2 regions of the Synechococcus sp. NB0720_010 genome follow, and region 2 is predicted to be linked to the other one. Evidence: riboswitches for the same ligand, from Rfam matches in the RefSeq annotation. Region 2 holds a riboswitch; the other holds the start of a gene.
What was found. A riboswitch is a leader RNA that binds a small molecule or an ion and turns the genes downstream of it on or off. The one in region 2 is predicted to bind cobalamin.

Region 1: it holds a riboswitch for cobalamin, as region 2 does, so the genes downstream of both, LY254_RS12065 (HupE/UreJ family protein) here and LY254_RS01420 (HupE/UreJ family protein) in region 2, are expected to answer to the same signal.

Annotation. Positions count from the first base shown of each region.
Region 1 is NZ_CP090898.1:2,279,140-2,293,317, reverse strand. It holds gene LY254_RS12135 (efflux RND transporter permease subunit) at 1-1,561, shown strand, start outside; gene LY254_RS12130 (efflux RND transporter periplasmic adaptor subunit) at 1,554-2,639, shown strand; gene hisIE (bifunctional phosphoribosyl-AMP cyclohydrolase/phosphoribosyl-ATP diphosphatase HisIE) at 2,636-3,331, opposite strand; gene LY254_RS12120 (6-carboxytetrahydropterin synthase) at 3,377-3,841, shown strand; gene LY254_RS12115 (DUF3721 domain-containing protein) at 3,901-4,128, shown strand; gene LY254_RS12110 (hypothetical protein) at 4,133-4,561, shown strand; gene LY254_RS12105 (M23 family metallopeptidase) at 4,645-5,103, shown strand; gene LY254_RS12100 (metal ABC transporter permease) at 5,121-5,912, opposite strand; gene LY254_RS12095 (transcriptional repressor) at 5,944-6,345, shown strand; gene LY254_RS12090 (metal ABC transporter ATP-binding protein) at 6,342-7,040, opposite strand; gene LY254_RS12085 (hypothetical protein) at 7,084-8,037, opposite strand; gene LY254_RS12080 (metal ABC transporter substrate-binding protein) at 8,067-8,951, opposite strand; gene LY254_RS12075 (hypothetical protein) at 9,109-9,621, shown strand; gene LY254_RS12070 (GTP-binding protein) at 9,698-10,834, shown strand; cobalamin riboswitch at 10,835-10,977, shown strand; gene LY254_RS12065 (HupE/UreJ family protein) at 11,011-11,586, shown strand; gene LY254_RS12060 (hypothetical protein) at 11,652-11,792, shown strand; gene LY254_RS12055 (Fur family transcriptional regulator) at 11,793-12,266, opposite strand; gene LY254_RS12050 (lysylphosphatidylglycerol synthase domain-containing protein) at 12,288-13,226, opposite strand; gene larC (nickel pincer cofactor biosynthesis protein LarC) at 13,223-14,178, opposite strand, start outside.
Region 2 is NZ_CP090898.1:261,752-275,929, forward strand. It holds gene gndA (NADP-dependent phosphogluconate dehydrogenase) at 1-33, shown strand, start outside; gene pgl (6-phosphogluconolactonase) at 47-772, shown strand; gene LY254_RS01390 (CIA30 family protein) at 796-1,347, shown strand; gene LY254_RS01395 (hypothetical protein) at 1,350-1,733, shown strand; gene ilvD (dihydroxy-acid dehydratase) at 1,730-3,406, opposite strand; gene LY254_RS01405 (hypothetical protein) at 3,449-3,745, opposite strand; gene upp (uracil phosphoribosyltransferase) at 3,771-4,442, opposite strand; gene LY254_RS01415 (pentapeptide repeat-containing protein) at 4,498-5,034, shown strand; cobalamin riboswitch at 5,040-5,188, shown strand; gene LY254_RS01420 (HupE/UreJ family protein) at 5,213-5,803, shown strand; gene LY254_RS01425 (GTP-binding protein) at 5,806-6,912, shown strand; gene LY254_RS01430 (hypothetical protein) at 6,909-7,241, opposite strand; gene purS (phosphoribosylformylglycinamidine synthase subunit PurS) at 7,334-7,603, shown strand; gene purQ (phosphoribosylformylglycinamidine synthase subunit PurQ) at 7,607-8,260, shown strand; gene LY254_RS01445 (LD-carboxypeptidase) at 8,257-9,222, shown strand; gene LY254_RS01450 (peroxiredoxin) at 9,273-9,863, opposite strand; gene LY254_RS01455 (hypothetical protein) at 10,017-10,349, shown strand; gene rpaB (response regulator transcription factor RpaB) at 10,460-11,221, shown strand; gene LY254_RS01465 (hypothetical protein) at 11,211-11,390, opposite strand; gene LY254_RS01470 (alpha/beta family hydrolase) at 11,456-12,106, opposite strand; gene LY254_RS01475 (hypothetical protein) at 12,103-12,648, opposite strand; gene LY254_RS01480 (DUF3828 domain-containing protein) at 12,696-13,184, opposite strand; gene LY254_RS01485 (hypothetical protein) at 13,695-13,937, opposite strand; gene LY254_RS01490 (C39 family peptidase) at 14,137-14,178, shown strand, end outside.

The DNA of each region.
Region 1 (14,178 bases), 390 kb from region 2:
GGCCCCCTACGGCCGCTGGCTGGAGGGCTCCCTCAAGCTGCGGCGCCGCGTCATGGCCAGCGTCCTGGTGGGCCTGTTGGTGACCGCCCTGGGGCTGAGCTGGAGACCGACGGCCTTCATTCCCCAGGAGGACAATGGCCAACTACGGGGGGTCGTTGTGCTGCCGGAGGGGCTCTCCCTGCAGCGCACCGAGGCGGTGATGCAACAGGTCCAAGCGCTGGCGGAGGCGGACCCCGCGATTCGAACCGGCAACTTCTATGCCGGCCGTTCCTTTGGGGACAGCACCCCCAACAAGGGACTGCTCTTCCTGCGGCTTCAGCCGATCGGCAAGCGGGGGCCTGGACGCCCCAGCACCGAGGCGGTGGCCCAACGGCTCAACCGCCAACTGCGCAAAACGATCTCCGGGGCCACGGTGATCGTCAGCCAGCCCCCCAGCGTGCGCGGCTTCAGCAGCGAAGGGGGATTGGAGCTCGAGCTGCTGGACACCAGCAACGGGCAGTTCTCGCTGCAGCAATTTGCGGGCGAGGCCCAACGCCTGATCCAAGCGGCCAATGCCAGCGGATTGTTTGAGCGGGTCTCCACCCGCTTCAGCGCCGATTCCCCGCTCCTGCGGCTGGAGCCCGATCGCCTGCAGATGGCCTCCCTCGGCGTGGAACTGAGCCAACTGGTCAGCACCCTGCAGGCCAGCCTGGGCAGCAGCTACGTCAACGACAGCTTTGAGGGCGATCAGGTCCGCCGGGTGATTGTGCAGCTGGATGGAGAGGGCCGGCGCAACCTCGACGACGTCCTCGCCCTGCAGGTGCGCGCCAAATCAGGAACCCTGATCCCCGTTGGCCAGTTGGTGCGCGTGGAGGCCTCCAGTGGGGCCAGCACGATCAACCACAGCCGCCTGGTGCGCTCCATCAGCATTCGTGCCCTACCAGCCTCGGGGGTCAGCACCGGCCAAGCCATGGCTGAGCTCGAGCGGCTGCAGGGGCAACTGGGCGGACGGCGCACGGACCTGGCCTGGACCGGTCTAGCGGAGGAAGAGAAACGCTCCGGCGGCAGCACCGTCCGGGTCTTTTCCCTGGCGGTCTTGGTCATGGCGCTGGTGCTGGCCGGCCTCTACGAGAACCTGCTGGACCCGTTCATCATCTTGATCACCGTTCCCCTAGCCCTGCTTGGAGCACTGGGCGGCCTGGTGCTGCGCGGTCTGCCCCTGGATGTCTATGGCCAGATGGGACTGCTGGTCCTGGTGGCCCTGGCCGCCAAAAACGGAATCTTGATCGTGGAATTTGCCAATCAACGGTTGCGGGAGGGACTGAACCTGGACCAGGCCATCCGCGACTCCGCCCGCTCCAGGCTGCGGCCGATCCTGCTGACGGCCATCTCCTCCCTGGCGGGGTTTCTGCCCCTGCTGCTGGCCAGCGGCAGTAGCGCCAGCAGCCGCATCAGCATCGGCACTGTGGTGTTCTTTGGCCTACTGGTGGCCACCGTTTTGAGCCTATTTGTCGTGCCCAGTAGCTACAGGTTGATCAAGGGCTGGGAGCTCGAGCTCAAAGCCCGGAGGAGCCATGGCTAAAGCACTCTGGCCAGGTCTGGCCGCCCTTGGACTACTCGCACTCTGCGGCTGCGGCAGCTCGACTGGGCGTCCGCCGCAGAAGGTCACGGCCGCTCCACTTGAGCGGGAGGTGTTCGTGCAAAGCATCGACACCGTCAGCACCCTGGAGGCCACCGATGAAATCGAGCTGGCGGCCCAGGCCGGTGGACGAATCCAACGGGTCCTGGTCCAATCCGGTCAGTCCGTTGAGGCCGGGCAACTGCTGCTGGTCCTCGATCAAACCCAGCTCAAGGCGGACGTCTCAGCCCTGCAGGCCCAAAGCAAGAGCGATCAACTGGCCTTTGAGCGACTGGCCGGCTTGGCCCAGGAAGGGGCGGCAACCGCGCTACAGCGCGATGAATTCGAAGCCAAAGCGATCGGCTCGCGCCAAGCCCTGACGGCAAAGTTGGCGGACCTCTCCTACAAGGATGTACGGGCCCCCATCGCTGGGGTCATCAGTGATCTGAGCGTCAAAGCAGGGGATGTCCTCCAGGCCGGAAGCCCCTTTAGCCGGATCATCCGCAACGAAGCCCTGCAGGCCCGGATCGACGTGCCGGCCGGCCAGGCGAACCGGCTCGCCAGCGGGCAGCTGGTGCAACTACTCGATGGTCAAGGGCAGCGCCCCGTCGCCAAGGGGAGGGTGACGATGATCGATCCCAACATCAACGCCAAAAGTCAGACCCTGCTGGCCAAGGCCAAGATCGAGAATCCTCAGGGCATGCTTCGCGACGGGCAGCGCCTGCGAACCCGTTTGATCATTGGCGCGGAGCGTCACCTGGCTATTCCGTTTGAGGCGGTCACGCGCCAATTTGGCCAGACCTTCGTCTTCGTCGTTGGCACCCCTGCCCAATGGAAAAAAGACCCGGGCAAGACGCCATTGGCGACCATTGAGCGCCTACCGGCGGGCAGCAACGTGGCGCTCCAGCGCAGCGTCACCCTGGGCCCCCTGCAGGGGGATCGCTATCCGGTCCTCAAAGGCCTCTCGGCCACCGATCGGGTGATCCTGAGCAACGGCAGCGGGCTCCGCCATGGGACCCCCGTTCGTCTCAAACAGCCCTAGTCGCGGCGCGGAGCACCCCGGCGGGAGGCCAACACCTCCTGCACCCGGCGCCAGCTCACGCCGTGATGGGCCAAAGCAACCTGCAGGTGAAAGACGATGTCGGCCGCCTCACCCGCCATCTCCTCAGGACTGTTGTCCTTGCAGGCCATCACAAACTCGGCGCTCTCCTCACCGATTTTTTTGAGGATCCGGTTATCGCCGCCCTCGAGCAACTTGTTGGTGTAGCTGCCGGGTTCCGGCTGGTCACGGCGTCCTTCGATCACCCGCATTAACTCCGTGCAGACATCGGCGGGCGGGGGAGCGGCGCCGGCACCACCAGCCGTCGGGCTCGGTCCATCGTCATAGAAGCAACTGCGCGCTCCGGTGTGGCAGGCCACATCGCCGCGCTGCTCGATCGTGAGCAGCAGCACGTCGGCATCGCAGTCGTAGCGCAGGCCGCGCAGGGCCTGGGTATGGCCACTGGTGGCACCTTTGTGCCAAAGCTCCTGGCGGGAGCGACTCCAGTAGTGCACTTCGCCCGTGGCGAAGGTGCGCTCAATCGCCTCGTGGTTCATCCAGGCGACCATCAGGACCGCCCCGTCGAGCCAGTCCTGAGCCACCGCCGGGATCAGGCCGGCCTCGTTAAAACGAAGGGAGCGAATGAAGGCCGGATCTGGGGCCTGAAATGATGCCTGCAAGGGCTGCCGATCCATCTACCCCGATCCTCCCTCAAGACCCACATCCAGCATTCACCGGGGATGACCGCCGCCTACACCTGCAGCAAAACCTTTAGCGGCTACCCCTGTTGCCACCGGCAGTGGAGGCACAGCGGCCATTGCCGCTTTGTGCACGGCTACAGCCGCAGCTTTTGTTTTTGGTTCCAGGCCGAGGAGCTGGATGAAAACGGCTTCGTGGTGGATTTCTCCAGCCTGAGCGAACTGGAGAAGCAACTGAGGCAGCAGTTTGACCACACCTTTTTGGTCAATGCGGACGACCCGCTGCTGGCGCAATGGCAATCCCTGCATGAGCAGGGGGCCCTGGATCTACGGGTCATGGAGAACGTCGGCATGGAAGCCAGCGCTGCCCTGGTCTGGGACTGGGCCAACAAGCTATTGAAGGCCCGTGATGGCGGCCGCAGCTGTTGCTGGAAGGTCGAGGCCCGTGAAAACGAGAAGAACGCCGCCTGCTACGCCGCAGTCCCCACTTGGTTTCGGACTGCTTAAGACGACCATCCAGCCCCATGGATTGCCTTTAGGGTCCAGCGTCTGGCGCAATCCCTGAAGTGCGGCCAAGCCTTCTTCGCATCCAACTGGTCTGCGGATTGCTGCTGACCTTGGCCATCCCTGACCCAGCTGGGGCAGAAGGAGTGCCAGCGCTCTATCCAACCCGTGAAGCCGCTGAGCAGGCCGCCAAAGAGCATTTCAACTGCAGCGGTGCCCACCGCATGGGTAATCAGTGGATGCCCTGTGAGAAGCACCCATCAGGGAACAAACAGCCGATGAACCACTGAACCAATGGCCACCCCAACACTGATCAAAGAGAAGCTGGCCATCGACCAGGGCTCCCAATGCGGCGGAACGCCAAAACTGGTGGCCGTTGGGATTGCCCCGTTGGGGATCATCTCCATCGGCATCGTGCCCATGGGCGTCGTCAGCATCGGCGTTGTGCCGATGGGCGTTCTGAGTCTCGGCGTTGTTGGCATGGGCGTTGTGAACGCCTGCGTGGTGGGGATGGGTGTCGCCGTGGCAGGTCTGAGCGCCATGGGGATTTGGACGTTGAGCCCGAGCAGCGGGCATCAACACCACAGCAGCACGCCCCCGCAGGAACAGTTGATGGCTTACCCCAGCCGGCAGATTGCCCTGGAGAAAGCCCATGAATTGGGCTGCGAAGGAGCCCATGCCATGGGAGACCTCTGGATGCCCTGCAGCGCACATCCGGACTGAAACCCGAACCTGTCGCATAGACGACATTCAAGTCTCAGGGGTCGTAACTTAAGATTCGCTTTCTATTTCACGAAAGCTTTTTCTTGCCCGTCGCACTCCTGGTCCCCGCGCTGCAGTTGCTGAATCCCATGCCAGGGGTTGTGACCCAAGACGCCCACGCCGAGCACCCGGCCCTGGACATCGCCTGTGCGGTCGGAACACCGGTGCGCGCCGCCCACGACGGAGTGGCCAGCGTGATCCGCAGCCACACCCACGGCAACACCGTGGTGCTCGTGGGCAACAACGGTCTAGAGACCAGCTACAGCCATCTGCACAGCGCCCAAGCGCCCGGGACCTACAAGCGGGGCGACCTGATTGGCCATTGCGGCAACAGCGGCGCCTGGACCACCGGGCCCCACCTGCACTTCGAGACCAACCGCCCCGCACTGCTGAGCAACCTGGACACCAGCTTCTATAGCGAGGTCGCGCAGGAGCAAGCCAAGCCTGCGGCCAGCCTCACAGGGACCGGTGGTTCACCGGCCGCCCTGGTGAAGCAAGACTAAAAGCCCCCGCCCGTTGATCAGCGGCGCAAGAGTGGCAACGGCAGGGTGGCCAGACAGACAACACCGATCACAGGACCCGGCGGCAGGTTGACTGCATCCTGAACCGCCAACAGAAATCCTCCCCCGCAGAGGAGCAGTCCCCACAAGGAGGAGCGCAGCAGGGCCTGCCGCAAACTCCTGGCCTTCGGCAAGGCCAAGAGAGCAGGTGCTGCCATCAGGCTCACCACCAAGACAATGCCCACGGCGCTAATCGCGCTCACCACCGCCAGCGCGGTGACCAGTGTCAACAGCAAGCGCAGGGCCGAGACACGCAGCCCAGCAGCCTGGGCCCCAACGGGATCCACCCCGAGATAGACGTACTGGCGATAGCGGCCGGCGAGCACGCCGACGATCAGGACCAAGGCAATGAGGCTCTGCAAGAGCTCCCTTGGACCAGCCGCCAGAAGATCCCCAAACAAGATCGCCTCGAGATCCACTCGGACCCCGAGCAAGGGAATCAGCAGGACCCCCAGCCCCAGCGATCCCGCCAAGACGGCATTGAGCACGGCCTCCCGATTGCGATCGCCCTGGGGCAGAAGCCCCGTGAGCCGCTCAGCCAGCAGCGCGAACACCACGCCACTGATTAATCCGCCGAGGCTTGGCTCCAGCCCCCAGAACACGGCGAGTACCAGTCCTGGCAGCACCGCATGGGAGATCAAATTGACCTGGAACAACCGGCGCTGCACCAACAGAGCCGTTCCGGCCAGGGGACAGAGCACGCCCACCACCAGGGCGATGCTGAAGGGCAAGAGCCACCAGGCGTCAGCCATAGGATCTGGACCCCATCCAAACTGGACGCGCATGCCCCCCCAGGTTGCCGGCATCACGGAGCGGCAGCAGCTGATCATTCAGCACCTGGAGGACGCCGAGCAAGAACTGTCGGGACAGGAGCTGCATGCCCAGCTGCGGAGCAGCCACAGCCCCATGGGACTGGCGACGGTTTACAGGCACCTGCGCCAACTCCAGCAACGGGGACTGATCCGCTGTCGGCATCTGCCCAGCGGCGAAGCCCTCTTCGCTCCGTTGGGGCGGGACGAGCATCACATAACCTGCGTGGACTGCGGCGCCACCGCGGTCCTCAACCATTGTCCTGTTCATCACGTTGACCTCGAAACCGAGGACAGCAAAGGGTTTTCGTTGATCTTTCACACCCTGGAGTTCTTCGGACTGTGCGAGAGCTGCCAGTCCCGTCAAAGCGACTAACCACAGCATTGATGCCCAACCCTGAGGTCGCCCAAGGAGCGCCGTACCGCCTCGGGCGGACCTTGGGCAAGCAGCGCTCGATCCAGGACCAGCACTTCGTCGTAGGCATCCAGATCAGTTCCCCAGTCATGGCTGCTCACCAGCAGGGTCAATCCCGCATCGCAGAGCTGACGCATGACCCGCAACAAATTGGTGCGCGATGGGGGATCAATCGCAGCGCAGGGCTCATCGAGGAGCAAGAGCTGGGCTGGCTGCAACAACGTGCGCGCGAGCAGCGCCCGCTGCTGCTGACCGCCGGAGAGTTCATCCAACCGTCGTGAACCCAAGCCAGCCAGACCCACCCGCTGTAAAACCGCCTCCACATCGCAGCAGCCCGGTCGACGCCCGAGAAGACGCCCCAGGGCAACCAACTCCTGGACCGTGATTGGGAAACTCCAATCAATGGCTCCGCGTTGCGGCATCAGCGCAATCTCTCGACGGGCCAATGCAGGGGTGAGGGCCAAACCAGCCAACTCCAGGAGGCCGGAGGTGGCTGGAAGTTGCCCCTCTAGGGCATGCAACAACGTGCTCTTGCCTGCTCCATTGGGGCCAACCAAAGCCGTTAACGAGCCGGACTTGATCGTGAAAGAGACGTCATCGAGAACCAGTTGCTGGCCGCGATGAACGCAGAGGTTTTGAACGCGAAGCAAAGCCATCCAGCCTCTAGAGCTCAAGCTAGTCGGATCGCTAGAAAAGCCCCTAGAAGCGGAAAGTCACACCAGTACCGATGTGGTGCTGAAATCCAATTCCCCAGCCTTCACCAGCCTGGGTGCTGTACACGGCCTGCCAGTGGGCAAAGCCAACGACTGACGTGGTGAAGGGATACTCGAACTCAATCTCTCCACCCCAATCCGTACGCTGCGGAAGGTTGGCGTAGCGGCCGGGTGTGTAGAACCGTGGACCAGCTGAGAGCGTCACATTCAGCAGGTCGTAGTTAAAACCAAACCCACCCCAGGTATCGGTGTAGTTGCCCAAATAGGTTCCATCACTATCCCAGCCCGTGTTGTTGACTGCAGACACAAACAGTCCATCCACAACACTCTCCAGGCCATCACCCAAGGCGAAATTGACGTCGCCATCACCAAAGGCGTAGAGCACACCCGCCTGAATCTCATTCCTCAAACCCAACTGATCCTCTAGACCATCCAGGGTTTCAGTTCGAGTGATGTAGTACGGCTTCCAGGTTGCCTGGAAGGAAAGGTTGCTCCAGGGTTGATAGCGAGCGGTGAGATAGCCCTTAATGTCCGTCCTGCGCCATGGACTGGCAGAGGTAAAGGACTCACCCTCGTGCTCTTCATCAGCATGCCCCCCATGGGCATGAACCTGGCCATAAAAATGCTCAGCCTCACCCCAGACAAAGGCTGGACCAATCGCCGCCTCGATCGCAAAACTGCCCTGGTTCTTGAGCCCCCACTCCAAAACCGTTCCATAAAGACCATCGATGGCGTAGTGCCTGGGCGGCCCCTGCAAATTGTTCTCCAGACCACCGTGTCCCTCGATGGTGATCACAGGGGAGGCCTTGAATTCGCCAGGCTTTAGCTCCTCGCCAGTCGCGCCGCCGTGGGCGAAAGCGGGGGCCGAGAGCAACAGAGCACAGCCCACACCAAAGGGGAGGCACCTCAAGGGCAAGAACAGCGAACGGGGGCCAATCATCTAAGGAGATCAAAGCGAGGATTCGACAGTCAGCGAGACGAGCGAATCGCTTTCCAACGGACGACGAGTGCGTGAGCGGCGGAGCGGTCACAGCGTCCACCCTGGGCATCAACCAAGGTGCAGACATTGGAGACGAACGTGGCGACGTAGGTCTGTCCCTTGGCGACTCCATCAACCACCAAGTGCTGGCGATAAATCGGAATCCCCGAGGTCTTACTGATGCGGCGCAAGGTTTTTGAGTTGGCCTTGGACTCCGAGAACAGATACTTCGTTCCCGATCCCTTCACCGCTTGTGTGATCTCACCCAAACTGCTGGGACGCAGCGGGCCGCCTGAGGCAAAGGAGCGCATCAAGGGCACATAGCGAACCTGGTAGCGCCGGGCCAACGCGGCAATCGCATCGTGCTCAGTCAGCACCACACGATGCCCCTTGGGCACCGTCGCGAATTGCACGGCAGCCCATCGATCCAACTGCTGGAGCACGGAGGCCACTCGAGCCGCGCGTGCCTCAATCGCCGGGCGGGCAGGGGCCGCCACCAAAGTCTTGAGTTCAGAGGAGACCGCCCTCGTCATCGCCACCGCCTGGAGCGGGTTGTGCCAGACATGCGGATCACGCGATGGACTCAAGGGGACCGCCCGTTCGGCCACCTTGACCGTGCGCTTGAGCTTCCCGACACGCTCGAGGGCAGGACTTAACCGATAGCCGTTCAAGAAGACCAGAGAGGCCGACTGAATCGCTGCTCGGTCCCTGGCGTTCAGGCGGTAGTCGTGTGGATCGGCTCCAGCGGGCACCAGGCAGGCGACAGAAGCACTCGATCCCGCCAGCACACCAACGAGGTCGCAAAGAATGCCGTTCGCTGCAACAACCGAGGGGGAGGCCTGTGCAGCACTGGCCTGCGGAGCAACGAGCGTCAATCCACTTGCAACAGCCGCAAGCGCCAAAGAACGCGCCAAACCCACCCCGCAGCTCCGGAAACGATAACGGTTCTCAGTCTCGGTTAAGGGTTGGCCCGTTGCCGTGTTGGCCATTCCTGATCAGCCTGAAACCAACTCCCCGCCCTCTCGAGAGCCGATGTCCTTCCCACGTCGCTCAGCCGTCCATGCCGCGGCACTCGCCAGCGGCCTACTCGCCCTCGCCGCCTGCCAATCGCCCAGCGCAGACCAGTCCGCAATGAGCGGCCCGCAAAAAGAGGTCTATGCCTACAACGAGGGAGCCATCACAGCCCTGGAAGGCCATCTCCTGGCCGCGATCGAGCTCTCTCCCGATCGCTTTGATCCTGAAGATGACCACGACCATGAGGCCCTGATCAAACAGACCCGGGCGACCGCCACGAGCTACACCGACGCTCTGCAGAGCATTCAGGCCGATCTCAAGGATGGCCCCTGCAAAAGCGCCCAAGCGGCCTACCTCAAGCTCGAGCAACAGGAACTCGGCGTGATTAACGCGATGCTCGATGCCCTCTCCGATGGCGATGGCGCTGGAGCCAAGGCTGCCGCCAAGACCTACAAGGACCTCACGAGCTCAGCCGAAAGCCAAACCATCGACCAGGCCTATCTGAAGGCCTGTGGCTTGAGCAGCGTCTAAAGCTGCAGGCCACGTCCCAGACTGAGGGGATCGATCCCAGCCGCAGCAAGCCGCCTTCACCATGAGCAGCAGCCTGATGGAACAGGCCCCTAGCGGGCTTCCCGTGACCATCCTCACGGGCTTCCTTGGCGCAGGAAAAACCACGCTGCTCAACCACATCCTCAGCAACCAGCAGGGCGTCAAAACCGCTGTGCTGGTCAACGAGTTTGGAGAAATCGGCATCGACAACGACCTGATCATCGCGACTGGCGAGGACATGGTCGAACTCAGCAATGGCTGCATCTGCTGCTCCATCAATGGAGAGCTGCTGGACGCCGTCTACCGGATCCTCGATCGCCCAGATCCGGTCGACTATCTGGTGGTGGAGACCACTGGACTGGCTGACCCGCTGCCGGTGGCCATGACCTTCCTCGGCAGCGATCTACGGGATCAGACCCGGCTCGACTCGATCATCACCCTGGTCGATGCTGAGAACTTCAGCGACGAGATCCTCGATGGGGAGGTGGCCCGGGCCCAGGTGGTCTATGGGGACATCCTTCTGCTTAACAAGTGCGACCTCGTGAGCGAGGAGCGCCTCACTGCGGTGGAAGACAAGCTGCGGGAGATCAAAACCGATGCGCGGATCCTGCGCTCGGTCAAAGGGGAGGTCAATCTGCCGCTGCTGCTCAGCGTGGGCCTCTTCGAAAGCGACAAGGTGGCTGCGCAGCAAAACCACGACGACTGCGACCACGACCACGGTCACTGCGTCCATGAGCACGACCACGATCATTCCCACGACCACCAGGACCACAGCAACTGTGATCACGACCACGGGCACTGCGAGCACGACCACGGTCATTCACACGACCACAGTCACGATCACGGGCACTCCCACGACCATTCCCACGCGGATCACCTCGCCATCGAGGGATTCACGTCCCTCTCCTTCAATGCCGAGGGGCCCTTTTCCCTGCGGAAGTTTCAGAACTTCCTCGACAACCAGCTGCCTGCGGGGGTCTTCCGGGCCAAGGGAATCCTCTGGTTCAACGAGAGCAGCAAGCGCCACGTCTTCCACCTGGCCGGCAAGCGTTTCTCCATCGACGACAGCGAGTGGAGCAAGCCCAGCGACCGCAAAAACCAATTGGTCGTGATCGGCAAAAACCTCGACCACGCCAAGATCCGCAAGCAACTTCAGGCCTGCGTCGCCAAAGATGCCGGCAAGGGCTTCTCCTGAAGCGATAATCCGAGCAGCGGTTTCCTGGAACCAGCCCAGGAAGGCAACGAGGAAAGTTCGGTGTGACTCCGGCACTGTCCCGCAGCTGTGATGGGAGCGCCCGCTCCTCAGTCAGAACGCTCGCCGCCCTCACCCCCCCAAAAAAAACCTCAGCACCGGCGCGGACCGGATCTGCCATGAACTCAAAACTGACCCGATCGCTGCTGAGCAGCACTGCAGCTGGACTGGGACTGAGCCTGCTCTCCATGCTCCCGGCCGGTGCCCATGGCAGCGCCGACCATGGCGTGATGGGTGGAGCCCTGCACCCCCTGCTGGGACTGGATCACCTGCTAATGCTGGTGACCGTCGGTCTCTGCGTTGCCCAGGCCGGGCGCCCGTTGCTGACGACTGCCGTTGCTGGCGCGCTGCTGGGTTCGATCGTGGGCAGCTTTGGCGGACAACTACCCGGGGCTGAAGTGCTGGCAGCACTGGCAATCTCGGCTGTTGCTGCCGTGCTTGTTCTGGTGCTGCGCGGTCACTGCGGCCGTTCGATCCTGGCCCTCACCGTTGGCGGGGCCGTCGCCCTGCACGCCATGCTCCACGGCCTGGAATCCAGTGGCAGCTCCTTCTGGTGGATTGGCGCCCTGCTGAGCTCCGCTGCGGTGGTGGGCGGCAGCGCCTGGCTGAGCCAGCGGCTTGACCGCAACCTGGCCAGCCTCGGGGCCGGGCTGCTGGTGCTGGCCGGCGGGCTGCTGGCGATTGCACCCCTCTGAGCTGCAGCATCCGCGACAGCAGAAGCGAAAAACGCCGTTATGGTGTGTCGAACCGCATCCCCCGGATGGCCGAGTTCACTGCACTCACAACGGTTCTGGGGCTCGTCGGTCTAATTTTTTGGCTTGCCACCGACTCGGACGATGACAACGGCGGCGGCGGTTTGATGCAACCGTCGCTCGTGCCGGTCCGGGTCAACCGCCGCTGATCAAACCTCGTCGTCCTGCTGGGAACAAGCGGGACAGAGCGCCCGCACGTTCAAGACGCAGTTGAGCAGCTGAAAGCCGTGTAGAGCCGCTGCTTCACCGCCGGCCTGAAGCACCGCTTCGCTTTCAAACTCCTCGGTGTGTCCGCAGCGGGCACAGACCAAGTGGTGGTGGTCCCGGTGGGCCTCATCACTGGCCAGCTCAAAGCGCCGGCCCCCTTCGGGCAGCTCCAATTCGCAGAGCAGCTCCATCGAACTCAGTAGCCGCAAGGTGCGATACACCGTGGCCAGGGAGACCCGCTCCTCCGCCTTCAGCAGGCGCTGATGCACCTCCTCGGCACTGAGATGACTCCCCTCACCCAGGCGCTCAAACAGGGCCAAGACCCGTTGCCGCTGGGGCGTTAGACGCTGTCCGCGGTCATGCAGCGAGCTGCGTAAGGCATCGGCCTGCACCGGGGAGACGGGACCAGCGGGCAAGACGCTCTCTCAGGGCACTTCTCAACAATACCCACTGTTGCGAAGTGCCGCCAGGTCCCGGCGGGCAGCGGCGGCCATCAGACAATCCGCCAGGGACACCACGAGCCTGTAGCTCAGGGCCACCGCCAGCAGGGGGGCCTCGGGGACCGACACCGCCAGGCGCAGCACCAACACCGCCTCAAACACCCCCAGCCCCCCAGGGGCAGCAGGCACCACCAGCCCAGCCGTCCAGGCCAGGGCGAACCCGGACAACCAGCCCCACCAGCTCAGTTGAACGTTGAGGTCAAAGGCTTGAACGCAGCAGGCGAAGCCTCCAAAGCGGCAGAGAACAAAGACCAACTCCGCCAGCAGGGGCAGCCAGGGATAGCCCGGCAAGCGCAGGCTCCCTGGGTTCAGGCCGGCGGGATCAACCTCCAGGGCTTGGGCGCGGCGGCGCTCCAGACCCTCCAGCAGAGGGTTCAACCAACGCGGTACCAAGGCCAGCAAAGGCAGCAGGCCCAACAGACCCAGCCCTCCCCCCAGGGCCACCAGGGCCAAGGCCGCCGCCGCCATCAAAAGCGGATCCAGCAGGACGGTCCCCAGAGCCTGCCGACCACTCAGGGGTTGGCGACACGGTCCACCAGCGCGCAGGGCCCGAACCCGCGTGACCAGGTGCCACACCCCACCGGGCAGGTACTTGCGCAGATTCGACTCGAGGAAGAGCAGCAGCACAGGCGTCCAGCGCGGTGCCGCACCGAACCAGCGCAGCACCACTCCCCACGCCAAGCCATTGACCACCAGGCTCAAGGCACTCAGCCCGAGGCCCAAGGCAAGCCAGAGCCAGGACTGACGATCCAGGCTGAGCTGCAAGAGCTGGCTGCCGTGGGAGACCACAGCCGTCAGAACAAAAGCAAAGCTCGCTGCACTCACCCAAAGCCGGGCACCCCCAGGCAGAGAGAACCCCCTCAGCCGCTGGATCACGGCTGCTCCTCCAACCAGCGGAGCAGCTCTGCACGCAGCTGATCCAGGGGCAGCTGCCGCTGCTGCGCCAAGGGAATCAAGTCCTCCAGTTCCGGCTTGCAGAGCACGCTGCCATCGGGTCGGATGGAGCGCTTGAAGCGCACGGGCCCCCAGGGCGTCTGCCGCTGCTCGATCTGCCGAGGCAGGGCCCAGCGCTGCTGCTGCTGCTCACGCACCCCCAGGCTGCTGCCATAGCGCCACCAGATCGCCCGCAGGGCCTCCGCCTGCTCCGGCCAGGCCAATGCTGTGATCAAGCTGCCCGCGCGTCCCTTCTTCATCACGACCGGCTGGGCAAAGACCTCCAACGCCCCGGCCTCCCGCAGGGCCTCCTGGAGGAAGGCCACATCCTCCGGGGTGGCATCGTCGATCTGGGCCTGCTGCTGCACAACGGTCTGCAACTCGGGAGCGCTGCTAGCGGGGACATCCGCCTCAGCCAGGAGCAGGCGCAACTGATTCGGGCGATCCAACTCGCGTGTGCCCAGCCCGATCCCCAGCCGGCTCGGACGCAGGGACGGCGCCGGCGCGAAGCACTCTGCCCAAGCCACCATCAGGGCCAATCCCGTCGGCGTCGTCAATTCCGCTGGAGGAAAGCCCGCACTCGTGGCGAGCGGAACCCCATGGCGCGTGGCCAGCTCCAGCACCGCGGGCACCGGCACCGGCAGCAGGCCGTGGGCACTCTTGACCTGGCCATGGCCAGCGGGTGGAGGACTGCAGATCAGGCGCTCAACCCCGAAGTGCTGCAAGCCAGCGCAGACGCCGACCACATCCACCAGGGCATCCAGAGCCCCCACCTCATGGAAATGCACCTGCTCGGGCGGGTGGCCATGGACCGCGCCTTCCGCCTCCGCCAGCACCCCAAAGGCCCTCAACACCGACTCACGGAGTGCCTGCGGCCAATCGGCTGCCTGAATCT
Region 2 (14,178 bases):
GAGGGGACCTTCCACACCGAGTGGCTCGATTGAGAGGCAACCGTCCATGACGAGCTACCGCATTGAACGGGCAAGCGACGGCCACGCCCTGGCCCGCCTCGCTGCCCAGACCATTGCTTCCCATCTGGATCTAGCCCTCGACCAACGGGATCGGGCCCAATTGGCTCTCTCCGGTGGGAGTACCCCAGCGGTGGCCTACGGCCTACTGGGTCAGGAACACCTTCCCTGGGAGAGGGTGGATGTGTTCCTCGGCGATGAACGTTGGGTCGATTCCGAGGATGCCTCCAGCAACGCCCGCATGCTTCGGCAGACCCTGCTGAAGGAGGGGCCCGGCCGCAAGGCCGCCTTCCATCCGGTGCCGACGGTGAGCCTGCCGACCCCAGAGGAGAGTGCCGCCGCATTCGCGTCGGCCATCCAGAGGGTCTGTCCTGGTGAGCCGCCGATCTTTGATCTGATGGTTCTCGGCTTGGGTGAGGACGGCCATACGGCCTCCCTGTTCCCCGGCACCGAGGCGCCGACCATCACCGACCGTTGGACCACGGTCGGTCGCGGTAAGGGACTTGAGCGCATCACCTTGACCGCACCTGTGTTGAGTGCGGCCCGCCAGGTGATCTTTCTGGTGAGTGGATCAGGGAAGGTGCAGGCCCTCAGCCGCCTGCTGGATCCGAGTGAATCACCCGATCGGACCCCCGCCAAGTTGGTCACTCCCCGCAATGAGGTTCTTGTCCTGGCGGATGAGGCCGCGCTCGCGGGTCTGACTGCGGCAGGCTGACGCCGTTGCTTTGGATCGCATCCATGCTTGCGCCACTGGTCCTGGCACAGGGAGCTGATTTCCCTGGATGGCACACCCTCAACGACACGATCATGGGGGGACGCAGCCAGGGTCAGTGTCACTCCACCGCGTCTGGCTTGCTGATGGAGGCCGTCGTTGAACCCGAGGGCGGCGGCTTTGTGAGCTGCCGCTCAGCGGTGCTGGATCCACCGCTGGATCTCTCCTCCTACGGAGCCCTCGAGCTCGAACTCGATGGCGATGGTCGCCGCTACAAGCTGGCCCTGGCCAGCCGTGATGGGGTGGCCGGCCTCACGGAACTGATCCCAGGTGGATTGCGTTGGGTGGCGGAGTTCTCCACCCGGCCAAACGGCACCTCTGTGGTGACGATTCCCTTTAGTCGTCTCACCCCCAGCGTTCGGGCCACCCCCGTTGGCCTGCCCCTGCGCTTTGATCCCGCACGGGTGACCAGAATTCAGATCTTGCATTCCAAATTTGGAGACATGGGCGGCCGTAATCCCGGCTTCCGGCCCGGTGCCCTGCGCTTGCTGCTCCGCTCGATCCGAGCCGTGGCCTGACTGTGGACCTCGAACCCCTCCTGAGCGAATTGGCCAAGGCCGCCGATGTCTGCCTGAAGCCCTATCGCCATGCCCTGCGTTTCAGTGGCGAACCGCCCTCCACCGTCGGGGACTGCAGTGATTGCTGTCTCTTGATCGAAGCGCGCGACACCGATGGGGTTCGCCACCCGGATCGCGATCTCGAGCTGGAGATCTACCGCAGCGGCGACGAACTAAACCTGATGCTCAGCATGGTGGCCGATGAGCAGGCACCCATGCTTTGGCATGGCAGCCATCCCGTCTGGATGCAAGCGAACTCAGGGGAGCGCTGCGAACGCCCCAGCGCCGGCGCCCCCCTTGAAGCCCTCTGCAGGCGAATTCGCGCCTTGCTTGCTGGCGAGGCCTAGAGGTCAGGCTGGTCGGTCACAGCACCTTTGCTGCTGGAGCTCACCAGCCGGGCGTACTTACCCAAAACACCGGTCCGGTACCTCGGCTCAGGCTTGCTCCAGGCGGCCCGGCGGGCGGCCAGTTCGGCGTCATCAACATTGAGTTGGATCAGCAGTTGGCTGGCATCAACGGTGATGCTGTCGCCTTCCTGGACCAGACCGATGGTTCCGCCCACGGCCGCCTCGGGCGCCACATGGCCGACCACCAGTCCAAACGAGCCCCCGGAGAAGCGTCCATCGGTGATCAGGGCCACGGAATCCAGTAAGCCCTGGCCCACGATCGCGGCGGTGGGGCTGAGCATCTCGCGCATGCCGGGGCCACCCACGGGACCCTCCTGGCGCACCACCACCACGTCGCCTGGGTTGATCTGCTTATCGAGGATGGCGGCCAGGCAGGTTTCCTCGCTTTCAAACACGCGGGCGGGGCCGGTGATCACGGGATTCTTCACCCCACTGATCTTGGCCACGGCACCCTCTTCGGCCAGGTTGCCCTTGAGGATTGCGAGGTGCCCCTTGGCATAGAGCGGATTGCTCAGCGGCCGGATCACGTCTTGGCCGGCTGGGGGCACCGCGGGAACATCGGCGAGCACCTGTTTGAGTGTCTTGCCCTCGATCGTTTTGCAATCGCCGTGGAGCAGGCCGGCATCCATCAGCAGCTTCATCACCTGGGGGATGCCACCGGCCTGATGCAGGTCCACGGTCACGTAGCGGCCGCTGGGCTTGAGGTCGCAGATCACAGGCACCCGCTGGCGGATGGTCTCGAAGTCATCGATCGAGAGATCAACACCAGCGGTGCGGGCCACGGCCAGCAGGTGCAGCACCGAGTTGGTGGAGCCGCCCACGGCCATGATCACGCTGATGGCGTTTTCAAAGGCCTCGCGGGTCATCAGATCGCGGGGAAGGATGTTGGCCTTGATCGCCTCAGCCAGCACCTCCGCGCTGCGGGCAGCGCTATCGGCTTTTTCAGGATCTTCGGCAGCCATCGTGGAGCTGTAGGGCAGGCTCAGGCCCATGGTTTCGAAGGCCGCACTCATCGTGTTGGCGGTGAACATGCCGCCGCAACTGCCGGCGCCAGGGCAGGCGTTCTTCTCAATGGCCGTGAGCTCCTGCTCGTCGATCCGTCCACCGCTGAACTGACCCACCGCCTCAAAGGCACTCACAACGGTGAGGTCACAGGCGCCGAGCTTTCCGGGTTTGATCGTGCCGCCGTAGACAAAGATCGAGGGGATATTCATCCGCGCCATGGCCAGCATGGCCCCAGGCATGTTTTTGTCGCAGCCGCCGATGGCGAGCAGCGCATCCATGCTCTGACCGTTCACAGCTGTCTCGATTGAATCCGCGATCACCTCGCGGCTCACCAGGGAATACTTCATCCCTTCGGTGCCCATCGAGATGCCATCACTCACGGTGATGGTCCCGAACATCTGGGGCATGGCACCCGCCGCGTGAGCCGCATCCTCAGCCCGGCGGGCCAGATCGTTGAGGCCCAGGTTGCAGGGCGTGATCGTGCTGTAGCCGTTGGCGATGCCGATGATCGGTTTGTTGAAGTCAGCGTCTCCAAAACCGACAGCCCGCAACATGGCGCGGTTGGGGGAGCGCTGAATGCCCTGGGTGATCGCGGCGGAGCGAAGCATGGCTGCGGGGTTGTCTTCCCAGCAACCTACCGAGGAGCCCTGTCAGCTCTGGGGGCTCAGCCCCTCGAGCTGCCTACGAACGTCTTCGATCGCTTGGTTGAGCTCTTGAACCTTGTCCTGAAGTTCAACCTCTCGGACCACCGGGCGGTCGCTATTGGGGTCAAAGGCTTGATCGTCGTGATCGGCCAGCCGACTTAGGCGCAGGCTTCGCTGTTGCCGGGTGTTTTGCTGGCGCCGCTCAGCCTCGGAATACAGCCACCAGGCAAAGCCAGCGGCACCGATCACAGCACCAACCAAGAGGGTGCTCAGAGAACCTGAACCGCCGTCTCGGTTGGACATCGCGTGGACCTTCTTTGAAGTTGCCTCAGCCTACGAAGCCTGACTGCGGCCTGCCATACAGACGGTCACCAGCGTCACCTAAGCCAGGAACGATGCGCTGCTGATCGTCCAACTCGGCGTCGATACAGCCGGTGTAGATGGTCAGATCGCTGTAGCGCTCACCGAGGGTTTTCAACCCGGGACTGGCGGCAAGTGTGGAGATCACCCGCACCCGTTGGCCAGTCACCCCCTTGGTCTCCAGCTGTTCGAGCACGTTCAGGAGCGTTCCAGCAGTGGCCACCATGGGTTCAAAGACCAGCACCCCTGCATTGGCGGGGATGGTCTCCGGAAGACCGTTGAAGTAACACCGGCAGCGACCGCTGGCCTCATCCCGTTGCAGGCTCATGTGGGCGACGGCAGCGCTAGGGATCACCGACTTGGCTCCGTCCCATAGCCCCAATCCAGCTCGGAGGATCGGCACAGCCAGTACCGGAATCGATCCGTCAACGATGGTCCCTTCCGTCTGGGCGAGTGGTGTCTGCACCTGCACCCGCTGGTAAGGAATCCAGTCCCGCATGGCCTCATAGGTCAACCATCGACCCAGTTCGGCCATCGCCGTTGCAAAGAGGGGCTGAGGGGTCTCTCGATCCCGCAACACGGTCAACCAATGGCCAATGAGGGGATGGGGAGGGACCACCACCCGAAGGGTCTTGCTCATCGGTCGCGCTCCGGTATCCGCCTGCAATAACTTGAGCGCCCAAGTTAAAGCTGCAGTGCGGAACCTCGTTGCGCTCGTTCAGTTGCTCGTGGCCCGCTCACTGAGCGCGCTCGCCCTCGGCGTTGTTCTGCTGCTGGCCTCTGTTCTTCCAGTGGCCTCCCCGGCCTTGGCGATTACCGCCCCCGAACTACGTGGTCAGCGCAGCGCTCAGGACCTGCAACCGGACATGCACGGCCGAAACCTTCAGCAGCAGGAGTTTCTAAAGGCCTCCATGGAGGGGTTTGACCTCAGTGAGACCGACCTGCGCGGGGCCGTGTTCAACACCGCCAATCTGCAAAACGCCAACCTCTCGGCGGCTGATCTCGAGGATGCCGTGGCCTTCGCCACCCGCTTTGACAACGCTGACCTCAGCGGTGCGGTCTTTCGCAACGCGATGCTGATGAACAGCAAGTTCACCGGCGCGGTCATCGAAGGCACGGACTTCACCGACGCGGTTCTGGACCTGCCGCAGCAGAAGGCCCTTTGTGCCCGGGCCAGCGGCGTCAATCAACGTACGGGTGCCGATACCCGCGAAAGCCTGGCCTGCCGTTAATCAGCGCTTAGGCTCAGTGCTCCGGTTCTTCGGGGGATCAGCCCGAGGAGGAAACGGGGAAAGTCCGGTGTAATTCCGGCGCTGTCCCGCAGCTGTGAAGAGTCCTGTCCCTAGGGCTCCAGTCAGAACGCCCGCCGGTTCACTCCCATAAATCACCTGGCGCGGACCAGTCCTATTGATGTTCAAGCGTTTCGGGGCCCCTGCGCTCCTGCTGGCTTCCCTCTCTGTCGCGCCAGCTCTGGCCCATCACCCGATGGAGTCCATGGCGCTGGTTCCCTCACCGGTGAGTGGATTGATCAGTGGTCTGGCCCACCCGCTGCTGGGGCCTGACCATCTGCTCTTTCTGATTGCCCTGGCCCTGGTCGGCTTTCAACGCTCCATGCGTTGGACCATGGCGTTGCTGCTCGTGGGCCTCAGCGCCACGGCACTGGGTCTTTGGTTGCCCGGTCTGCCTGGCGCCGAGGCACTGGTCTCCCTCTCCCTGGTGGTCGAGGGCCTCGTGATCGTGGGCCGTCTTCCTGCCCTCAGCTTGATTCCCGCCTTCGCTCTGCACGGTTATGTGCTCAGCGCCTCGGTGATTGGCTGGGAGTCCACCCCCATTGCCTTCTACCTGCTGGGTTTGTTGCTCAGCCAAGGCGCTCTGTTGACACTCTCTCTCGTTGGCCTGCGTCGCTTCAGCCAGGGGCTCCCGTTGAGTCAGAAACAGCTCCTCGCCGGTGTGATGGTTGGCATCGGCGCCGCCTTCACCTGGACCGCGCTCGTCGCCTGACCATGACTGTGGTACCCGCATCACGCCTCCCGGTCACGGTGGTGACCGGGTTTCTTGGCGCCGGTAAATCGACACTGTTGCGTCAGCTTCTGGTCTCCAGTGGACTGCGGCTTGCCGTTCTGGTGAACGAGTTTGGTGAGGTAGGGATCGATGGCGATCTGATTCGCAGCTGCGGCTTTTGCCCTGAGGATGAGCTCGACGGACGGGTCGTTGAGCTGGCCAACGGTTGCCTCTGCTGCACCGTCCAGGACGAGTTTCTGCCGGTCATGCAGCAGTTGCTGCAGCGTGCTGACCAACTCGATGGAATCGTCGTCGAAACCAGTGGCCTCGCCCTGCCCGTGCCCCTGGTGCAGGCCTTCCGCTGGCCTGAGATTCGCACCAAGACCCGTGTGACGGGCGTGGTGACCGTTGTCGACGGTGAGGCACTGAGTGGCGGAAGTGTCGTTGCCGATCCCAGTGCCCTCGAGGCCCAACGACAGGCCGATCCAAGCCTGGATCACCTCACTGACATCAACGCGCTCTTCGACGATCAGCTCGAGGCCGCCGATCTCGTGCTGATGAGCCGGGCGGATTGCTTAAGCGAGGAGGCCGTCGACCGTCTCCGCCGCCGCTTGAGCGACCAGGTCCGCAGCGGCGTGTCTGTTCTGCCCATGGCCCGCGGCGACGTTCCAGCGGCTCTGCTGATGGGACTCGATCGCCCCGAACACGCCGACGATCATCACCACGACCACGACCACGATCACGATCGCGATCACGATCACGATCACGATCACGATCACGATCACGATCACGATCACCACGACCACACCCACGTGGCGATGGAATCGCTCGCCTTCCAGTGGCAGGGAGTGACCAGCAAAGCCCAGCTCGAAGCCCTGTTGCCGGCTTGCATTACAGACCAAGGCCTGCTGCGTCTCAAGGGACGGGCTTGGCTGCCTGGTAAAACCCACCCGCTGCAGATTCAGGCGGTTGGCCCGCGTCTGGAGTGTTGGTTTGACAGCGGTTCGCGGCTGGAGCGCCCCAACGACGACGGTCTGGAGCTTGTCGCCCTGGGCCTGTCCCTCAAGGGTTCAGCCCTGAAGGATCAGTTGATCGCCGGTTTGGGCTAGTCCAGCGGCAAGGCTCCTTTGGCGCAGATGCCCCCCCAGCAGAGGGCCTGCTCAGATCTCCAGTGGGGCTGAACAAGCCGGGGCTCTCTTGCCGCATCCTGAAGTTCGATCTGTCCCCTTCCATCGTGGTGAAAGTCCAGTCGGCGCCCACCGACCTGGAGCCACCAGTGCTCCCCGAGCCGTTCAACGGTCAGCGTGCAGGGCTGCCAACGGGCCGATTCGAGCTGGCATTCGAGCGGAAGGGAAAAGGGTTCCTCCCCTCTGGCGACCTGGGCGGTCAGGAGTGCCCAGGCTGTCAGCAGCCCAGTCAGCAGCGGCAAGCGATCCACGGCGACCCCTTAGGACCCCCTCCAACCTGACCACAGCCGGGTCTAGCGTCAGCCGGCCTGCCAAGATTTAACAAACCCCACCTAGAGCTCAGGTGCCCGTCTTCTCTGCCCGTGTGTTGGTCTCCCTGAGGCCCTCCGTGCTCGATCCCGCTGGTGAAGCCACCCGAGCCGCCGCCTCACGCCTGGGTGTCGATGGCATCGGCAAATTGCGGATCGGTAAGGCCGTGGAGGTGGAGCTTGAGGCTCCTGACGCCCAGACCGCCCGTCAGCAGTTGGAGCTGTTGAGTGACCGGTTGTTGGCCAATCCCGTGATCGAGGACTGGACCCTCGAGCTCAAGGACGACCCCAGCGCTGGAGCCTGAGCCATGACCCTTGGTGTCGTCGTTTTTCCTGGCTCCAACTGTGACCGGGATGTCCAGTGGGCAGCCCAGGGCTGCTTGGGGATCGAAACCCGCTTCCTTTGGCATGAGGAGCGGGATCTGAGTGGTCTTGATGCCGTGGTGATTCCAGGCGGATTCAGCTACGGCGATTACCTGCGCTGCGGAGCTATTGCGCGCTTCGCCCCTGTGCTGGAGGAAGTCGCGGCCTTCGCGAAGCGCGGCGGTCGCGTGCTGGGAATCTGCAATGGCTTCCAGGTGCTGACCGAGATGGGCCTCTTGCCAGGCGCCCTGACCCGTAACCAGAAACTCCACTTCATCTGCGAGCCCACGGATCTTCGCGTTGAGCCGGGTCAGTGCAGCTGGCTTCAGGGCTACAGCAGCGGCGAGGTGGTGAATTTCCCTATCGCCCATGGAGAGGGGCGCTACCAGGCCGCTCCCGATGATCTCAAGGCCCTTGAGGACCAAGGCCAGGTGGTGTTGCGCTACTGCCGCAATCCCAACGGCTCTGTCGCCGACGTGGCTGGACTGACCAATGCCCAGGGCAATGTGCTCGGCCTGATGCCCCACCCCGAACGGGCCTGTGACCCAGCGACCGGTGGGGTCGATGGACGCCGTCTGTTGGCCAGCCTGTTGGGATGAAACCCTGGCGCCGCCGTGAGCTGCTCCTTGGGGCACTAGCGGCAGCGGTTCCCCTGGCTGTCCGCTCCCGAGCAGCGACGCAGCGCGGCCCGGCACCGTTGAAGCCGGGAGCACGGATTGCAGCGCTCGCACCAGGCACCTGGCTTGAGCGAGAGGATCCGACGTTGGAGCTCCTGCGGCGGCGCTGCCGGCAGGAGGGTTGGAGGCTTCTCACTCCGCCTGAACTCTTGGGCCAGTGGCGTTGGTTCTCCGGGACGGATGAGCAGCGCGCCTCCTCCCTGCGGCAGGCCTGGCTCGATCCCTCCATTGATGCACTGTTCTTGGTCGGGGCGGGCTGGGGTAGTGCACGCGTGCTCGAGCAGGGCTGGTCCATCCCGGCCACCCCACGCTGGTGTGTTGGGTTTTCAGATTGCTCAGCGGTTCTCCTCGCCCAACTCGCCGCAGGCAGTTGCGGTGGGGTGCATGGCTGGTTTGGCGGATCGGACCTTCAGTGGGAACGCCTGTCTTCTCTGCTCAAGGGGAGGCCTGTGGCATCCCTTCAGGGCCGGCGTCTACGGCCAGGCATCGCCCGCGGAGCACTGGTGGTGAGCAACCTCACCATTGCCACGAGCTTGATCGGTACGCCTTGGCTTCCCGCCCTGCGGGACAAGATCTTGGTGCTGGAGGACACCGGTGAAGCTCCCTATCGCGTCGATCGGCAGCTCACGCAGTGGCGCAGCTCAGGGTTGCTCGATGGTGTGCGGGGGATTGGCCTAGGGCGCTTCAGCTGGGCTGAGGACGATGTCTTGCCAGGGGACTTCTCAATGGAGGAGATCCTCGAGGAGCGGCTCGGCAACTTGGGTATCCCGCTGGTGCATCAGCTACCAGTCGGCCACGGGCGGCCCAACATGGCACTTCCCCTCGGCGTTCCAGCGCAGTTGGACGGTGCGACAGGGGAACTGAGCCTGGCAGCCCCTGATTGAACATAAAAAAGGGGGCCTCTCGGCCCCCGTAGAACGATGGGAACTGGGGATCAGTTCACAGCAGCGAAGAACTCCTTGCTCTTCACGGGATCGGGGTTCATGGTCTTCTCGCCAGGGGTCCAGTTGGCGGGGCAGACCTCGTCGGGGTGGTTGCGGATGTGCTGGAAGGCCTGGAGCAGACGCAGGGTCTCGTCAACGCTGCGGCCGACGGGCAGGTTGTTGATGGTGCTCTGCATGATCACACCATCGGGATCGATGATGAACAGACCGCGCAGGGCCACACCGGCTTCCTCGTCCAGCACCTCGTAGGAACGGGCGATGTCCTTCTTCAGGTCAGCGACCAGGGGATAGGCAATGTCGCCGAGACCACCGTTCTTACGGTCGGTCTGCACCCAGGCGAGGTGGGAGAACTGGCTGTCCACGGAGACGCCCAGTACTTCACAGTTACGGCTGGAGAACTCGCTGTAGCGATCGGAGAAGGCCGTGATCTCCGTCGGGCAGACGAAGGTGAAATCCAGGGGATAGAAGAACAGCACCACGTACTTGCCGCGGTATGAGGAGAGGGTCACCTCCTTGAATTCCTGATCGACCACTGCAGTGGCGGTGAAGTCAGGAGCCTGAAGACCGACGAGCCTCGACATAATCCGTGAAATGATTGGTGGAGACAGGGATTAGACCCAACGTTTCGGTTAACCCGAACCCGGATCGACTTCCAGTTGTCACCGCAACAATTTATCACGCTTCTCCTGCACCCGCGCTGCCCAATAGGCTGAGGGTCTTACAGACCAGCGCTCATGGCTTGGGATCCGTCGCTGCTGCGGAAATACAACACCACCGGCCATTTTCGGCTACTGAACCAGCTCCGCGGGGAGTTGAAGGACCAACCGATCCAGCGGCCACTGCCCACGACCCGTCCAGAGGCGACCCGGCGTAATCCAATCCGTCGCCGCTCCGAGGCGGACCAACCAAGCGCCTCCCCTCAGGCGAGCTCGCCGGCCCCCAGTCGGACCAGTTCGAATCGTTTCCGCCGTCAGGCCGAGCCCACTCCGCAGCCTGCGATTACGAGCTTTGACCCGATCGTGACGGTGCCCGTTCTGCTGGATGCCTTCACAGAACAGGACAACTAAGCAGTCAGGGACAGTCCCGCTGCGGCTTCGTTACAAAGCCTGTTGTTCCTTCATAAACGGGAACCCTCTCGGCTATTCGTTGATTCAGAACAGCATCTGATCCCCTCTTGATGACTGAAGCGACGACGACCGCTCCCCTCAAGATCCTGGTCGCAGATGACGAAGAGAACATTCGTCGAATCCTTGAGACCCGCCTGGTGATGCTTGGTCACGAGGTGACCCTTGCCGAGAACGGAGCCCAGGCACTCGAGCATTTCCGCGCATCAGAACCGGATGTCGTGGTTCTCGACGTGATGATGCCGGAGCTCGACGGTTTTGCCGTGACCGAGCGCATTCGTGCCCAGTCGGAGGTCCCGATCATCCTGTTGACCGCCCTCGGCGATGTGGCAGACCGGATCACGGGTCTGCAGCTTGGCGCCGACGACTACATGGTGAAACCTTTCAGCCCGAAGGAGCTGGAGGCGCGAATTCGCTGCGTCATGCGGCGCGTCAGCTCTGTTCAGGCCAATGGGGTGGCCGGGCCCGGCCGCACGGCCCATGTGGTGGTCGTGGGTGACCTCAGCATCGACTTCAACAAGCGTCAGGCCCATCGGGGCGATGAGCGCATCCGACTGACCGGCATGGAGTTCAACCTGCTGGAGCTTCTGCTTAGCCGGTCTGGCGAACCGATCAGTCGCCTGGACATGCTGGAGAAGGTCTGGGGCTATAAGCCCGAGCGCTCCTCCGACAGCCGAGTGGTGGATGTGCACATCTCCCGGCTGCGGGCCAAGCTCGAGGATGATCCCGAAAACCCGGAACTGATTCTCACCGCTCGGGGCTTGGGCTACATGTTCCAGCGCATTCCCCAGGCGCTCGAGACCCTCAGCGCGTAAAGCGAACCCGATAGGCCCCATGGCTGGGGCCGAAGTGGTTCATCAAGGCATCCCGAGCTGCGTAGTGCAGTTCCTCAAGGTTGCTGGAGCGAATGCTCAGCTGCGGTTGCTCACTTTGGGCTTGCAGGTTTTCAGCTGAGCAGGAAACGCGAAAGACGACCTCGCGCATTGTTCGGTGGCCGTGTTGGCTCCACAAGTGTTGGCCACACTGCCCTTGTTCTTCCGTCGCCTGGGCTACCCGCGCTGGTGATGGGTCATGAAGTTCTGACAGTGGTCGATGGCGGCCTGCAAGTTGTCTGACTCAGTGAGTCCGGAGGCCTTGGTGGGCTTAAAGCTGTGATCTCCGCTCTGCAACCAGGTCAACTCCACCGACGCGGCCAGTGGATAGCGCTCCACTTCCTCACGGCGTCCAAAGCTGTCCCGTTCCCCCTGGAGAATGAGGCACGGGGAGTGCATGACCTCGAGATGGTCGGTGCGCAATGACTCTGGTTGTCCTGGGGGATGGAAGGGATAGCCAAGGCACAGGCAACCCTGGACGTCGCTCAGCGTGTCGATGAGCAGGCTGGCGATGCGCCCTCCGAGGGACTTCCCAGCGATGAACAGATTGGCGCCCTCTTGCCGCTGTTGTTCGCGGATCACCTCCTCGCGGTAGGCATCAAGGAGTTTGGGGAGTCGATCTGGTCCACAACGTCGACCCAGCTCCCGACTTCGCTGCATGTAGGGGAACTCGAAGCGCACCACCCGAACACCGCAATTGCCGATGCCTTCGGCCACGGTGTTCATCCAGGGGCTATCCATCGGTGCGCCTGCACCGTGGGCAAGAAGGAGTGTGGTGTTGGCCGTCTCGGGTCCATTGATCAGCCTCGCTCCATCGTCACGGGTCATGGCACCAGGAGGGAGCGGGCGTGTTCCGTCAGTGTCGCAAGGCCTGCCGTGCTGTTTTGGATGACCAGGTCGGCTTGCGGTTTCAAGGGAAGAATGAATTCCCTTTCCCCGGGCAGCGTCTCCAGCACGGTCTGCCGAATCACATAGGCCAAGGAATGCCCGCGTTCACGGCGATCACGCAGTAGGCGTCGCCAGAGGCGCAGCGGCATCGTGAGCTCCAGATAGACCATCGATCGCAGCAGCGGCTCCTCCAGCAGGAGCTGGGGACCAAAGGCCCCCTCGAGAACAATCAGGTCATAGGCCTGAATCAAAGGCTCGTGCCGGGCCTGGTGGCTGACCATGTCGTAGCGGCGAAGGCTGGTGGCGTCCCCCCTGCAGAGCTGCTCCAGATCAGCAAGCAGAGCCTCGGCATCAATTCCGGCAGGCGTGTCGTAGCCGTAGACCGCATCCGGGGTCCATTCGTGCCAGTAGTAGTCATCACAGGACAGTGGCAACACCCTGATGCCGTCACTCTCCAGAAGGTTCTGCAGGGCTCGCGTCATGCTGGTTTTCCCGGCAGCGGACGGGCCGCAGAGACAGAGAAGAGGGATCACTGCTTCAACAAGCCAGAGAGAAAACTGCTCAGCTGGAACCCACTGGGGTAGCTGACATCACCCACCACCCATGATCCATCGGCGGTCTGCTGCATCTGCAGAGAGAGCCGTTGTGGAGTCTCGGAGAGACGTCCTTTCAGACCCGTAAACACCGCGACATCGGCACTGTCGCCGCTGCAGCCCACCACGAGCACGTTGTGGGTGTAAACCTGCGTGCCACTGAAGGGATCGAAATCCAAATAGCCACGCCCCTCACCTGGGTTGAGCTGATAGGCAGCGCTCAAGTCCTGGTACAACGCTGGGCTGAGAAGGTTTTGGATGGACTTCAGCTCAGGGCGCCCCGGTGTGTCCTGCCGTCCGATTTGCCAGCGATACAGCTGAGTGATGGGCGTCTCGATGGCCGGTGAGCAGCTGCAGGCCAGTGCGCTGGAAGGCGCCAGCGCCACGCAGGCCAAGAACGGCAAGACCTGTCGGAATGCCTGCATCACTCCCCGGTTTAACTGGCCAGACCCTAGGCGTGGAGTGAACGCAGACAGCAAAAAGCCCCGCCGAAGCGAGGCAATAAGCGATGGCTCGGGGGAGACTTGAAGGGTTATGAATCTCGAGAAGTTGCTCGATATCCCTTGCTACCAATGGTGTGATCTTGAGGACTTTGCACGGGACTTTGCACGGGACTTTGCACGTTTGCCAAATCTTGATTTTGAGAAACACGGTCTCAAAGCTGTCTCATTGCTGTTGGATCTCGTTTTTATTCGGCCTGTAGACGCATAAGGACACGCTGTTCATGCCAGAGAGTGCTTGAGCGCGGAGCCAGTGGATTGGCCTTGCGAAAATGATGTCCTTGCCGGAAGTAACCGGCTGACTTCAACCGTTGGAGGGTCACACGGTGGAGGCTCAGATGCTCCGCCATCTGGCGTGTACAGATCCACTGGCGACTGAGTCACTCTTCATCGGTTGGCGGCAGCTGCCAGAGGCTATTGGCGCGCGTTCCGCCCTCAAGGCCGCCCCTCACCTCGACCACTCAACGAGCTCCGAAGGGCTAGGCCCGCCAGGATGCTCAGGCCCTGGCTGACGGCCTCATCAATGCGGCCCTGGGGGCGACTGCAGAACACCGAAACGGGTGGCTCTGGAGGAACGGTTGCTGGGGGAGTGTTCTGCTGTTGCTCGAGAGCTGGCAAGCCATTGCTTCGCAGATAGAGCCAGCTCAGGGCCGTGCAATTGAGTAGATCGAAGGCCAAGGTTGCGCCCTAAAAGCTAAGGATTCCGGCGGAGATCCAAACCACTAGCCGGCGTGAGTTCATCTGCTGGAGTCCTGGGAGAGCGAAGGGTTCCGAGCGCTGCATCCGGAACCCTTCAAGCTCGTCTGCTCCCGCGCATTGTCTGAACCGATCCAGCTGCTCTCAGCGGTCCGCCATTTCCAAGAACTGCCGCACCAATGTGAGGACTTGGGGCCTGCTGCAGGACAGCCTCACACCAGAG